Regions from separate parts of the Paenibacillus sp. FSL W8-0919 genome, predicted to be linked through region 2. Evidence: predicted binding sites of a transcription regulator. Region 2 holds the regulator's gene; each other region holds the start of a gene.

Region 1 (3,210 bases), 1.7 Mb from region 2:
AACCGGGCTGGCCGTTGGCAATGCGATCACGCAGGACGGGACGCATTACATCGTATTGCCGGGACCGCCGAAGGAATTGATCCCGATGTTCGAGCAGCAAGCCAAGCCTTGGCTGCTCCAGCATGTGCTGACGGATGAGCTTCCGATCTACTCCAAGATGCTGAAGTTTGCCGGAATCGGGGAATCTGCCTTGGATGAGAGGCTTTCGGACCTGATCACCGAGCAGACCGACCCGACGATCGCGCTGTATGCGAAGGACGGTGAGGTGACCGTCCGCATATCCACCAAGGCTGCAAGCGAGTCCGAAGCGATGGTCCGCCTTGATGAGCTGCAAGAGCGGATTCGCGAGCGCGGCCCCGAATTCATGTACGCCAGCGAGGATGTGCCGATCGAGAAGGTGATTGTCGACACGATGGCAGACCGGGGATTGACGCTGAGCGCGGCGGAGAGCTGCACGGGCGGTCTGGTGGCGGAAAGCTTGACCTCCGTACCTGGCAGCGCGACGATGTTCCTTGGAGGGATCGTTTCCTACACGAATGAAATGAAGCGAAAGCTTGTGCATATCCCGCAAGCGTTGCTGGAAGGCGATGATGCGCCCGGCGCAGTGAGCAGGGAGGTCGCTCAGGCCCTCGCGGAGAATGTCCGGCTGATCACCGACAGCGATTTCGGACTGTCCGTTACCGGCGTAGCCGGCCCCGGTTATGCCGAACGCAAGCCGGTGGGGCTTGTATACATCGGATTGTCCCAGCGCGGAAGAGAGACCGAGGTGCACGAGCTTAATCTTCAAGGCAACCGGGAGACGATCCGTTTGCGCGCGACGAAGGCGCTGCTGTACCGCTTATGGCGGCGGCTTGTCTCGGAGGGATCGGAGCAGGCGTAGCAGGAGCCCCAACTTCGTGAATGAATGCGGAGCTGCATGACATAATAATAGTAAATCTTTTACATTGTTCTTGAACTGGAGAATCGATCCAGGTATAATCGGAAGTACGGAAGAACCGTGGCATATCGAAGGATGATGCCGCGGTTTTGCTTGTTTATGGAGACTGCCCGGAAATGAGCAGGGAAGGGGGAGGGTTAAAAAAACGAATGTATGTTCGAAAAAAAGCTTGGCAAACGTGTCAAAACAAGGTATGATTAGACTATCAACAGTGAAGGGTTGTGGAACAATTGTCAGATCGTCGTGCTGCGCTTGAAATGGCGCTTCGTCAGATAGAGAAACAGTTCGGAAAAGGTTCCATCATGAAATTGGGTGAGTCCACCCATATGCAGGTAGAGATTGTGCCTAGCGGATCGCTGGCATTGGATATAGCACTTGGAACCGGCGGATTGCCTAGAGGCCGGATTATTGAAGTATATGGACCGGAATCCTCCGGTAAAACGACTGTAGCGCTCCATGCGATTGCTGAGGTTCAGAAGACTGGCGGACAAGCTGCGTTTATCGATGCCGAGCACGCACTGGATCCGTCCTATGCGAGCAAATTGGGCGTTAACATCGATGAACTCCTGCTTTCCCAGCCGGATACGGGTGAGCAAGCGCTTGAAATTGCTGAAGCTTTGGTGCGCAGCGGTGCAGTCGATATCATTGTTATCGACTCGGTCGCAGCGCTTGTGCCGAAGGCCGAGATTGAAGGCGACATGGGTGACTCCCATGTGGGTCTGCAGGCTCGTCTGATGTCCCAGGCTCTGCGTAAACTGTCCGGCGCGATCAACAAGTCCAAAACGATTGCCATCTTTATTAACCAGCTTCGTGAGAAGGTCGGCGTTATGTTCGGTAACCCTGAGACGACACCGGGTGGCCGTGCCTTGAAGTTCTACTCCACCGTCCGTTTGGATGTACGCCGTGTAGAGAGCATTAAGATGGGGAATGACGTCGTAGGTAACCGCACACGGATTAAAGTGGTTAAGAACAAAGTTGCGCCTCCGTTTAAACAAGCCGAGCTTGACATTATGTACGGTGAAGGCATCTCCAGAGAGGGAAGCCTGATCGATATCGGTACTGAGCTTGATATTGTGGATAAGAGCGGTGCTTGGTATTCCTTTGGCGGCGATCGTCTTGGCCAGGGACGTGAGAATGCGAAGCAATTCCTGAAGGAGCATCCGGAAGTGGCGAATGTGATCGAGAACAAAATCCGGGAAGCAAGCAACTTGACCACGGTTGTTCCTGAACCGAGCGCAAGCGAGAAGGAGCAAGAGGAGCTGGAAGAGCAAGATCTATTTAAAGTGGAATAATGCCCAGCTATTTCTGATAGTGCTAGGACCGTCCGGTGTTGAGAAGAACGCCTGGACGGTCTTCTTTGCATTATCGTAATGCGGGAGCGTAATAGTCATCCATGGTATGGAGTATGTAAAAGCTGCAGAGCGATAAGGAGAAGCTATGAGTGATAATCGTGAAATAACCGAAGAAGCTTCTTCGGGGATCGAGCATTTTCCGGATCAGGAGGATCTGGTGATCACGTCCGTGGAGAAGCTGCGCAAGCCTAGAGGACGTTATAAGATATCGTTCGGTCCTTATGAGATGACGGTTCATGAAGACGTGATGCTGAAATACCGTATGCTGAAGGGGAGCATTTTCCGCAAGGAGGAGCTTCAGGATATCGTAGTCGTGGATGAAAGGCAGCGGGCCTATGTTGAGGCACTGAATTATCTGTCAAGGAAGCCCCGGACATCGCAGGAAATCGTGCAGCGCCTGCAGCAGAAGGGAGCGGATCCGGATAGCATAGAGGTGACGCTCCGGCGGCTTGAGGCGGAGAAGCTGATCGACGACGCATTATATGCGAGAATGTGGGCGGAGCAGCGGATGACAGGGCATAAGAAGGGCCGCCTGTGGGTAAAGCAGGAGCTGAGGCAGAAAGGGATCCGGACCGAGCTGATATCGGAGGCGCTGAGCGAGGTAAGTGCCGAGGAGGAGCTGGAAAGCGCACTTGTGGTTGCAAGAAAGAAATGGCAGCAGACGAAGGGCGAGCTGCTGGATCGCAAGCGGAAGACGGGAGCGTATTTGATGCGGCGCGGCTTTAGCGGGGAACAGGCGAGGCAGGCGCTAAGGCGTCTAATCGAAGAGGAGCAGGAGTATGGAGCGGACGACCAGGAACTGGAAGAGTTTGAATGAAATGAACGAAAGGTGCCAACCTCTGCATAGATATTGGCACTTGTGACTGAAACTGACGTTTACCCATTGCTTTCCCTTGACAATATCTTTTTATAAATAATAAA
Region 2 (3,210 bases):
TGCAGCATCCCGGCTTGATAATAAAACATCATTTGAAGCCCTAATGAGTCCTTCAGGATGTATCGACAAAACCTAGTGCTTCAGACGGGGGCCGCCTTTTTGCTCGTTCTCATCGACCCACTCGATCGATTCCAGCTGCTGTCTGAAGTTTCTGCGGATATTGTTAAGGTAGATTTCCCGAAGCTCTGCGCGTTCCTTCATTTCCTCTTCGGTCAAACCCTCGCTTTTCTGCTTACGTGCCAATAGATTGATGCGTTCTACCAAAGTATCGATGTCCATGGTTTCTCCTCCATTTCAAATATCATTATAACTTAACCATGTGAAAAAGAGCTTGTCAAGGCGACCACCCTTGCAAGCTCTTGCATTCAGCGAATATAAACATATTAAGGAATGAATGTCATGATCTATATCATAAAGAGTGCGACAAATTCAATCATTATATAGTAGATTTCAAATACGACCTCATCGATCTGTGAAATGGCGAATTTCACTTCCTACTATATATTAAGATCTAAACCGAACGACTAAGAGTGCCGTTACCTGCATGGACGCTTACCATACCGGCAATGACAATACGTCGCCTGCCTGAATATCCGGACCCTTCAGCCCGTTATTTCTGCGAATGGTATCGATATATACCCGTATGTCCACATTCTCTGGCTTATGAACGGAAGCGATCTTCCACAAGGAGTCACCCGATTGAACAATAACTAGCTTCTCTCCGGTGGGTTCTTCCGTTCCTCCTGCGAACACGGAATATGCGCCTGTCCAACCGAATACAACGATGAGCAGAATGATCAGCAGTTTCGTTAATGGAAGTGAAACGATCTTTGACTTTATCTGATGGATCCAGGCTTCGGAGTCGGAATCCGTCTCTGTCGGTATGTTCTCATAAATGCTGCGGTATGTACTATATTTCAACATGAAATATCATCCCCCAAACAAGTGTTCTCTTAACTACAAATCGATAATAACACGAACACCTGTTTGTTTCAATACCCAATCGAACATTTGTTCCAATAATTTTAGAACTTATGTTTGTACGAACGGCAGTTCTATGTTATAATTTTCCCAAACGTTACTAAATGGGGTTGATACGGCATGTCGAAAATATCCAGCCGCCAGCTGGCGATCTTAGAGTTTATCCGAAACGAAGTTCGTAGCAAAGGCTATCCGCCTTCTGTCCGGGAAATCGGCGAGGCTGTCGGACTAGCTTCCAGTTCAACGGTCCACGGCCATCTTGACCGCCTGGAGAAGAAAGGCTTGATCCGCCGCGACCCTACGAAGCCAAGAGCCATTGAGCTGCTTGGCCAGGAAGAATCCGAGAGCAGCAACCTGTTTACCCACACCATCGCCCGGGTTCCCGTGGTCGGCAAAGTTACAGCAGGTGTTCCGATCACGGCGACCGAGAACATCGAAGATTACTTCCCTCTGCCGCAGCACTATGTCGGGGACGACAAGGTGTTTATGTTGTCCGTCGTCGGTGACAGTATGATCGAAGCAGGCATCCACAGCGGCGATTATGTGATCGTACGTCAACAGCAGACCGCCGATAACGGCGATATTGTGGTGGCCATGACCGAAGAGGACGAAGCAACGGTGAAGACCTTTTACAAGGAGAAGGACCATATCCGGCTGCAGCCGGAGAACCCTAGTTATGAGCCGCTGCGACTTAATCATGTGACGATCCTCGGCAAAGTCATTGGATTGTTCCGCGATGTTCACTAGCATAAAATCTACACATTAGAAGCCCGCTCCCTCTTTCAACAAGAGGATGAGCGGGCTTTATTATTCGGGCGGAGATTTCCACGTTGACGAAAGGAAATTAGCAAGTTGGGCTGATATAGGGATGGCCGATCAAACAAATGACCGGCCATTTTGATATATATTTTTTTATCCGTTGATAACTTCAGTCACGACCTAGTATGATCCGTTACTTCTTCTGAACCGTAATCGACCAGGATGCATCCGTAAGCTGAACGAAATTAGTAATTTTGTGGCCCGCTTCAGCAGCCCAACGCGGAATGCTTTCCGTTGCCTGCGTGCAGTCAAAATCAATCTCCAGTTCGTCGCCGCTTTTTAGAGATTCCATCGCTTCTTTCGCTTCTATCAAAGGAAAAGGACATACCATTCCAAGTACAGCTAATTTTTGTTTCATTAATATAACCTCCTAAGCCGTTGTCGTTTGATAAACTGCCGCCTTCTTCTTGGCGCTGGCACGTGGTCGCACATATACAAAATAAGAAGCTGCCCACGTACCTAAAATCATGAAGAATAATGAAACCCATCCTTGCCATGTCATCATCGCCGTCATGACCAGACCGTTTCCAATAGAGCAGCCGCCTGCCCAGCTTGCCCCGAAGCCCATCAAAATGCCGCCGGAAAAACTGGATACGGCCGTCTTGGCATCAGGAGCCCGAAAGCGAAACTCGCGGCTTCCTTTGGCTGCGATGAACGAGCCGAGGAATATCCCCAGTACAAGGAACACGCCCCAATTCAAATATTTATCGCCATCTCCGGTTACCAGATACTGAAGAATGTTAGCGGAAGGCGTGGTAATTCCTAGCCCCGACATTCTGCCTGTCGCTTCGCTGAGCGGCCATGCCAACAGCGCAACCAATCCGACGAGAATCGCGGTGACGAACGGATGCCATCGTTTCTCGAACAATAGATGGTTAAGGCCTTTACGCTTCGGCGGCAGCGACGGAATAAACACTTTTGGCTTGCGCAGCTGCTTGACGACAAGAAAAATAGTAATCAGAGCAAGTAAAGCGATAAATGGCCATACCGATAAACCGAACGTGGCCGGAATGGAGTTCGTTGGTGTTGAAATTCCTTTGAGGCTGTTGTTCACCGGCGACAGGGCCCCGGATTTCATAACAGCGCTCATCCCCATGTACCCGAAAAGAGCGATCCAGCTTCCAATAAGCCCTTCCCCTGCCCGATACCATGTTCCTGTCGCACAGCCGCCGGCCAATATAATGCCGATTCCAAATATGAAAGAACCAAGGATCGTAGCCAGCCAGTTAAACTCGCCGGCTTGGAACTGAATAAGTCCCATCTGGATCAATGCGAATACGCCGATACTCTGTACGCTGATCGCGATCAGCAAGGCGTAGAACATCCGGTTATCTTTTGTAAGATACATGTCCCGGAATCCACCTGTCAGACAAAAGCGACCCCGCTGCATAACAAATCCGAGTAAAGCAC
Region 3 (3,210 bases), 4.1 Mb from region 2:
CCAAAAATTCGAAGAGAAATATTCTTCATTAGGCGGGTTTTCCTTCTACTATGATGGGCTAGAGATTAACTATTTGACTACGCAGCGTTTCGGGTTACTTGAAGAGAAAATAAACAATTATTTAAAAATCGCGGTAGAACTGCAGACGTTATTATTGGACTATCAAAAGATTGTGCATCAGAAGTACGACGAAATAAAAAATAAACCTGTTTTCTTCAAATTATAAACTCCGTAAACACCGGACTCCGCAGCATTCCCGACCGCGTCCAGTTCCGCATTTTCACACGCGCACGAATCCGCGGCTCCACATACACGAAATTGCGGTCTTCACCGGTAATAAGTGGCTTTACAACGTTATAAAACGCCTTCTTATGCGTAGGATTTGCGCCTAGCTCGATAATACCGGCTGGGCGCATTTTTGCGTTGTCTAACGTCGGTACAGCCGCCAACCAACCGAACTCCTCTTTTCGATATCCCGTTATAAATACGTCCGCGTACGACCAATTAATGACCTTCCGCCAACTATCCGATCGCCGCCCCGTTTCATATACGCTATCCTTCCGCTTACCTACTACGCCCTCCATGCCGCGCGCCTCGATCTGCTCGTATAGCGCCTCTCCTGCGCCTTCAATATACGGAACAAAGCCGAAGCTTGCCGACGGTAACGGTACTTGCGCGAGTATTTCCTTGCGTTTCATAAGCGACAGCCGGCGCAAATCACGGCCGTTATATTGCAGTACGTCGAAAATGACGAAGGTGGCCGGTTGTGAAACGGATAATGCCGCAATTTTATCGGCCTTCTTCGCCTGGAATCGCGTCATGACGGCCTCAAAATCCGAGTTGCCGGTCGCCGGATCAACGCATGCAATCTCGCCGTCTAAAACGATGTCGTACGGAAATAAGGCGCCGGTTGAACCGTTAATCTCGGGATACTGGCGCGTACAATCGTTGTTATGGCGCGTGTATAGGCGGACGACTCCATTCTGTTGCGAGTATATCAAGCGGTGGCCGTCGATCTTAGGTTCGAATATAAAACGCGAGTCTGAGAACGGACCAGGCGCGGTTGCAAGTAACATCGGGTCAATAAACATAGTAACGCCTCCTTACCGCATTATAGCGCTAGTTAGCGAGTGAAAGAGGCGGTAAGTTATGTCATTGTATTGAAAGGGGAACATATGTTCTTATATAATTGATGGAGGACAGAGTCAGCTATGATTGGAGGACGATTCGAATGACTACACGTAAAAAGTTAGAGGGTAACGGACTGTGGGAGTCAAGTCGCATGATGTTGCCGGAACACAAGGAGGCAATAATCCGTTATCAACACGAAGAAGGGCGGAGATCGAGACCAACTCTCGATTCTCAGGAGATGGAACTAATTGAGCGTGCACTAGCAGAGTCGTTTAACAAACAGTGCGCAATTACATTAACGATATACGATGAATACGAAGATATTAAATTGAGTGGGATTGTAACATCGCTGAATACTCACAGGCGAGAAATTAAATTTGCAATAGGGACTGAAGATTGGGAATGGATAAAAGTAGATGAAATCATTTCAGTTAGATAATAAACCGTTAACCGCCTCCGTTTTGGTAGGCGTTTTTGGTTCAGCTAAGTCCGCGTATGTTAACGATCAATGGGATTTCCGTTGTTGAGGAGAAAATAACGCATTGAAACGCAAAGTAAACGCAGTCTGACGCGAGATTGACGATGGATTCGCAATAACAAACGAATATAACACGAATTAATAACGAAGTCAATAAAAAATTCGTGATAAAATTACGAAGGTATGATAATATTCAATTCAAGAAAAAATAAGGAGGTATTAAGTATTGTCAGAAAAGAAAAAGAAAAACTCGGAGGAAAATTACGAACCAAGAAAAAAGAGAAAGAAGACTCCTTACGACGAGGAAAACATACCCACTGCTTTTAGGCTTCGAAAACAAAACAAGGCTCCGTTGGAATGGGCTAGCCAAATGAAAAAGAGGAACAAGTCTCGTGTGATAAATGATGCCTTGGAACATTATTTTTTATATTTGTTAGGTGAGGCAGCTATGAAAAAGTACAACGAAGAAGATATGCAAGAAAAAAAGTTAATCTAAACCCAAAATTGCCCCACCGGCGGTGTGCTGGAGGGGCTTTCGTTTATATTCGCTTAAACATCGCAGTATCCCGCGAGTAATGTGTTCTTACGCCGCTCTCAACGTTACGGACACGCACGTAATCGGCCGTGTACCGATCGATAATTCCGCGTTCGACTTCGAAATACTCACCGGACGGATCTTCTTCCCAAACGGATACGAGTGTTTCCGACAGGGCAGCCGCGAAGAAATGGACATCCTGCGATAAATCACGCGTTATCATTCGGATGAACCTCGATGTACTCGATTAAATCGCCAGGCAATACCTTAAGACTTCGGCAAAGGGCGTCTAACGTTGGAAAGTCTATCCGCGTATTCGCATTTGTTGCCAGGGCTTTGATGGTGTTCCGGTTTATCCCCGACATTTCAACTATATCTTTTTGATTCAATCCACGTTCATTCATTATTTTGTCGAGCGAGAATCTTATCATGAAAAATTCCTCCAAAAAATCAAATTAACCCGTTGACAATACCAATCAAGGTGTGTAAAGTAGTAATCAAGTCAACTAGTTTACATGTTGAAAAGTGAACTAAGATACATTACGTATATGGTACCAAATCGTTTCAGATTATTCAATTAGGAGGAATAAAGAATGCAATCAACAATCGAAGTCTACCGCGGACCACACGCGCCATCCCTCGAAATTACCGTCACGCCCGACCTATATCCGATCGGCTACCGCTATTCCCGACGCGATAACCGTGCCATTCTCGTATGGACACCGGAGCGCGGCGCACGCCAGGAAATCGACGTTCACGTCCGTGTGCTGGCGTCAGTTTTACCGACCACCGCCGCAGGCATACTTGAGGGGTTTACCGAAGGATGCACGGAGGTGTCCGATTTACAGCTCCACCGACTAGGGTTCTTTACGGGGGTGATTTACAATGCAAGCAACGGTTAACAATGGTCTTTCGCGCTCGCATCGCACGACCACTCGTCGAATAAGCCGCAGAACCCAACGAAATTTGATTCGCGGCCTGGCCTGGTTTATCGCAATGGTGATTCGGGAGGTACTCGCATGATTCTCGATCGCGTGCCGCTGCTACTCGTCTATACGCCGTCTGA

The links. Region 2 encodes LexA, which represses DNA repair genes until DNA is damaged. Its sites were predicted from a motif close to CGAACATATGTTCG; they were not measured.
Region 1: a site for LexA is predicted at 1,084-1,097, ahead of recA (recombinase RecA). Genes of this name have one in related genera too.
Region 3: a site for LexA is predicted at 1,169-1,182, ahead of NST44_RS05280 (YolD-like family protein). Genes of this name have one in related genera too.

Annotation. Positions count from the first base shown of each region.
Region 1 is NZ_JBBOPV010000001.1:3,670,673-3,673,882, forward strand. It holds gene NST44_RS16745 (competence/damage-inducible protein A) at 1-880, shown strand, start outside; gene recA (recombinase RecA) at 1,168-2,229, shown strand; gene NST44_RS16755 (regulatory protein RecX) at 2,375-3,106, shown strand.
Region 2 is NZ_JBBOPV010000001.1:5,341,340-5,344,549, forward strand. It holds gene NST44_RS24150 (DUF896 domain-containing protein) at 73-279, opposite strand; gene NST44_RS24155 (LysM peptidoglycan-binding domain-containing protein) at 553-924, opposite strand; gene lexA (transcriptional repressor LexA) at 1,102-1,728, shown strand; gene NST44_RS24165 (sulfurtransferase TusA family protein) at 1,934-2,158, opposite strand; gene NST44_RS24170 (YeeE/YedE family protein) at 2,171-3,210, opposite strand, start outside.
Region 3 is NZ_JBBOPV010000001.1:1,224,207-1,227,416, forward strand. It holds gene NST44_RS05270 (hypothetical protein) at 1-226, shown strand, start outside; gene NST44_RS05275 (ATP-dependent DNA ligase) at 216-1,091, opposite strand; gene NST44_RS05280 (YolD-like family protein) at 1,232-1,570, shown strand; gene NST44_RS05285 (hypothetical protein) at 1,836-2,105, shown strand; gene NST44_RS05290 (hypothetical protein) at 2,149-2,367, opposite strand; gene NST44_RS05295 (helix-turn-helix domain-containing protein) at 2,354-2,575, opposite strand; gene NST44_RS05300 (hypothetical protein) at 2,738-3,046, shown strand; gene NST44_RS05305 (hypothetical protein) at 3,164-3,210, shown strand, end outside.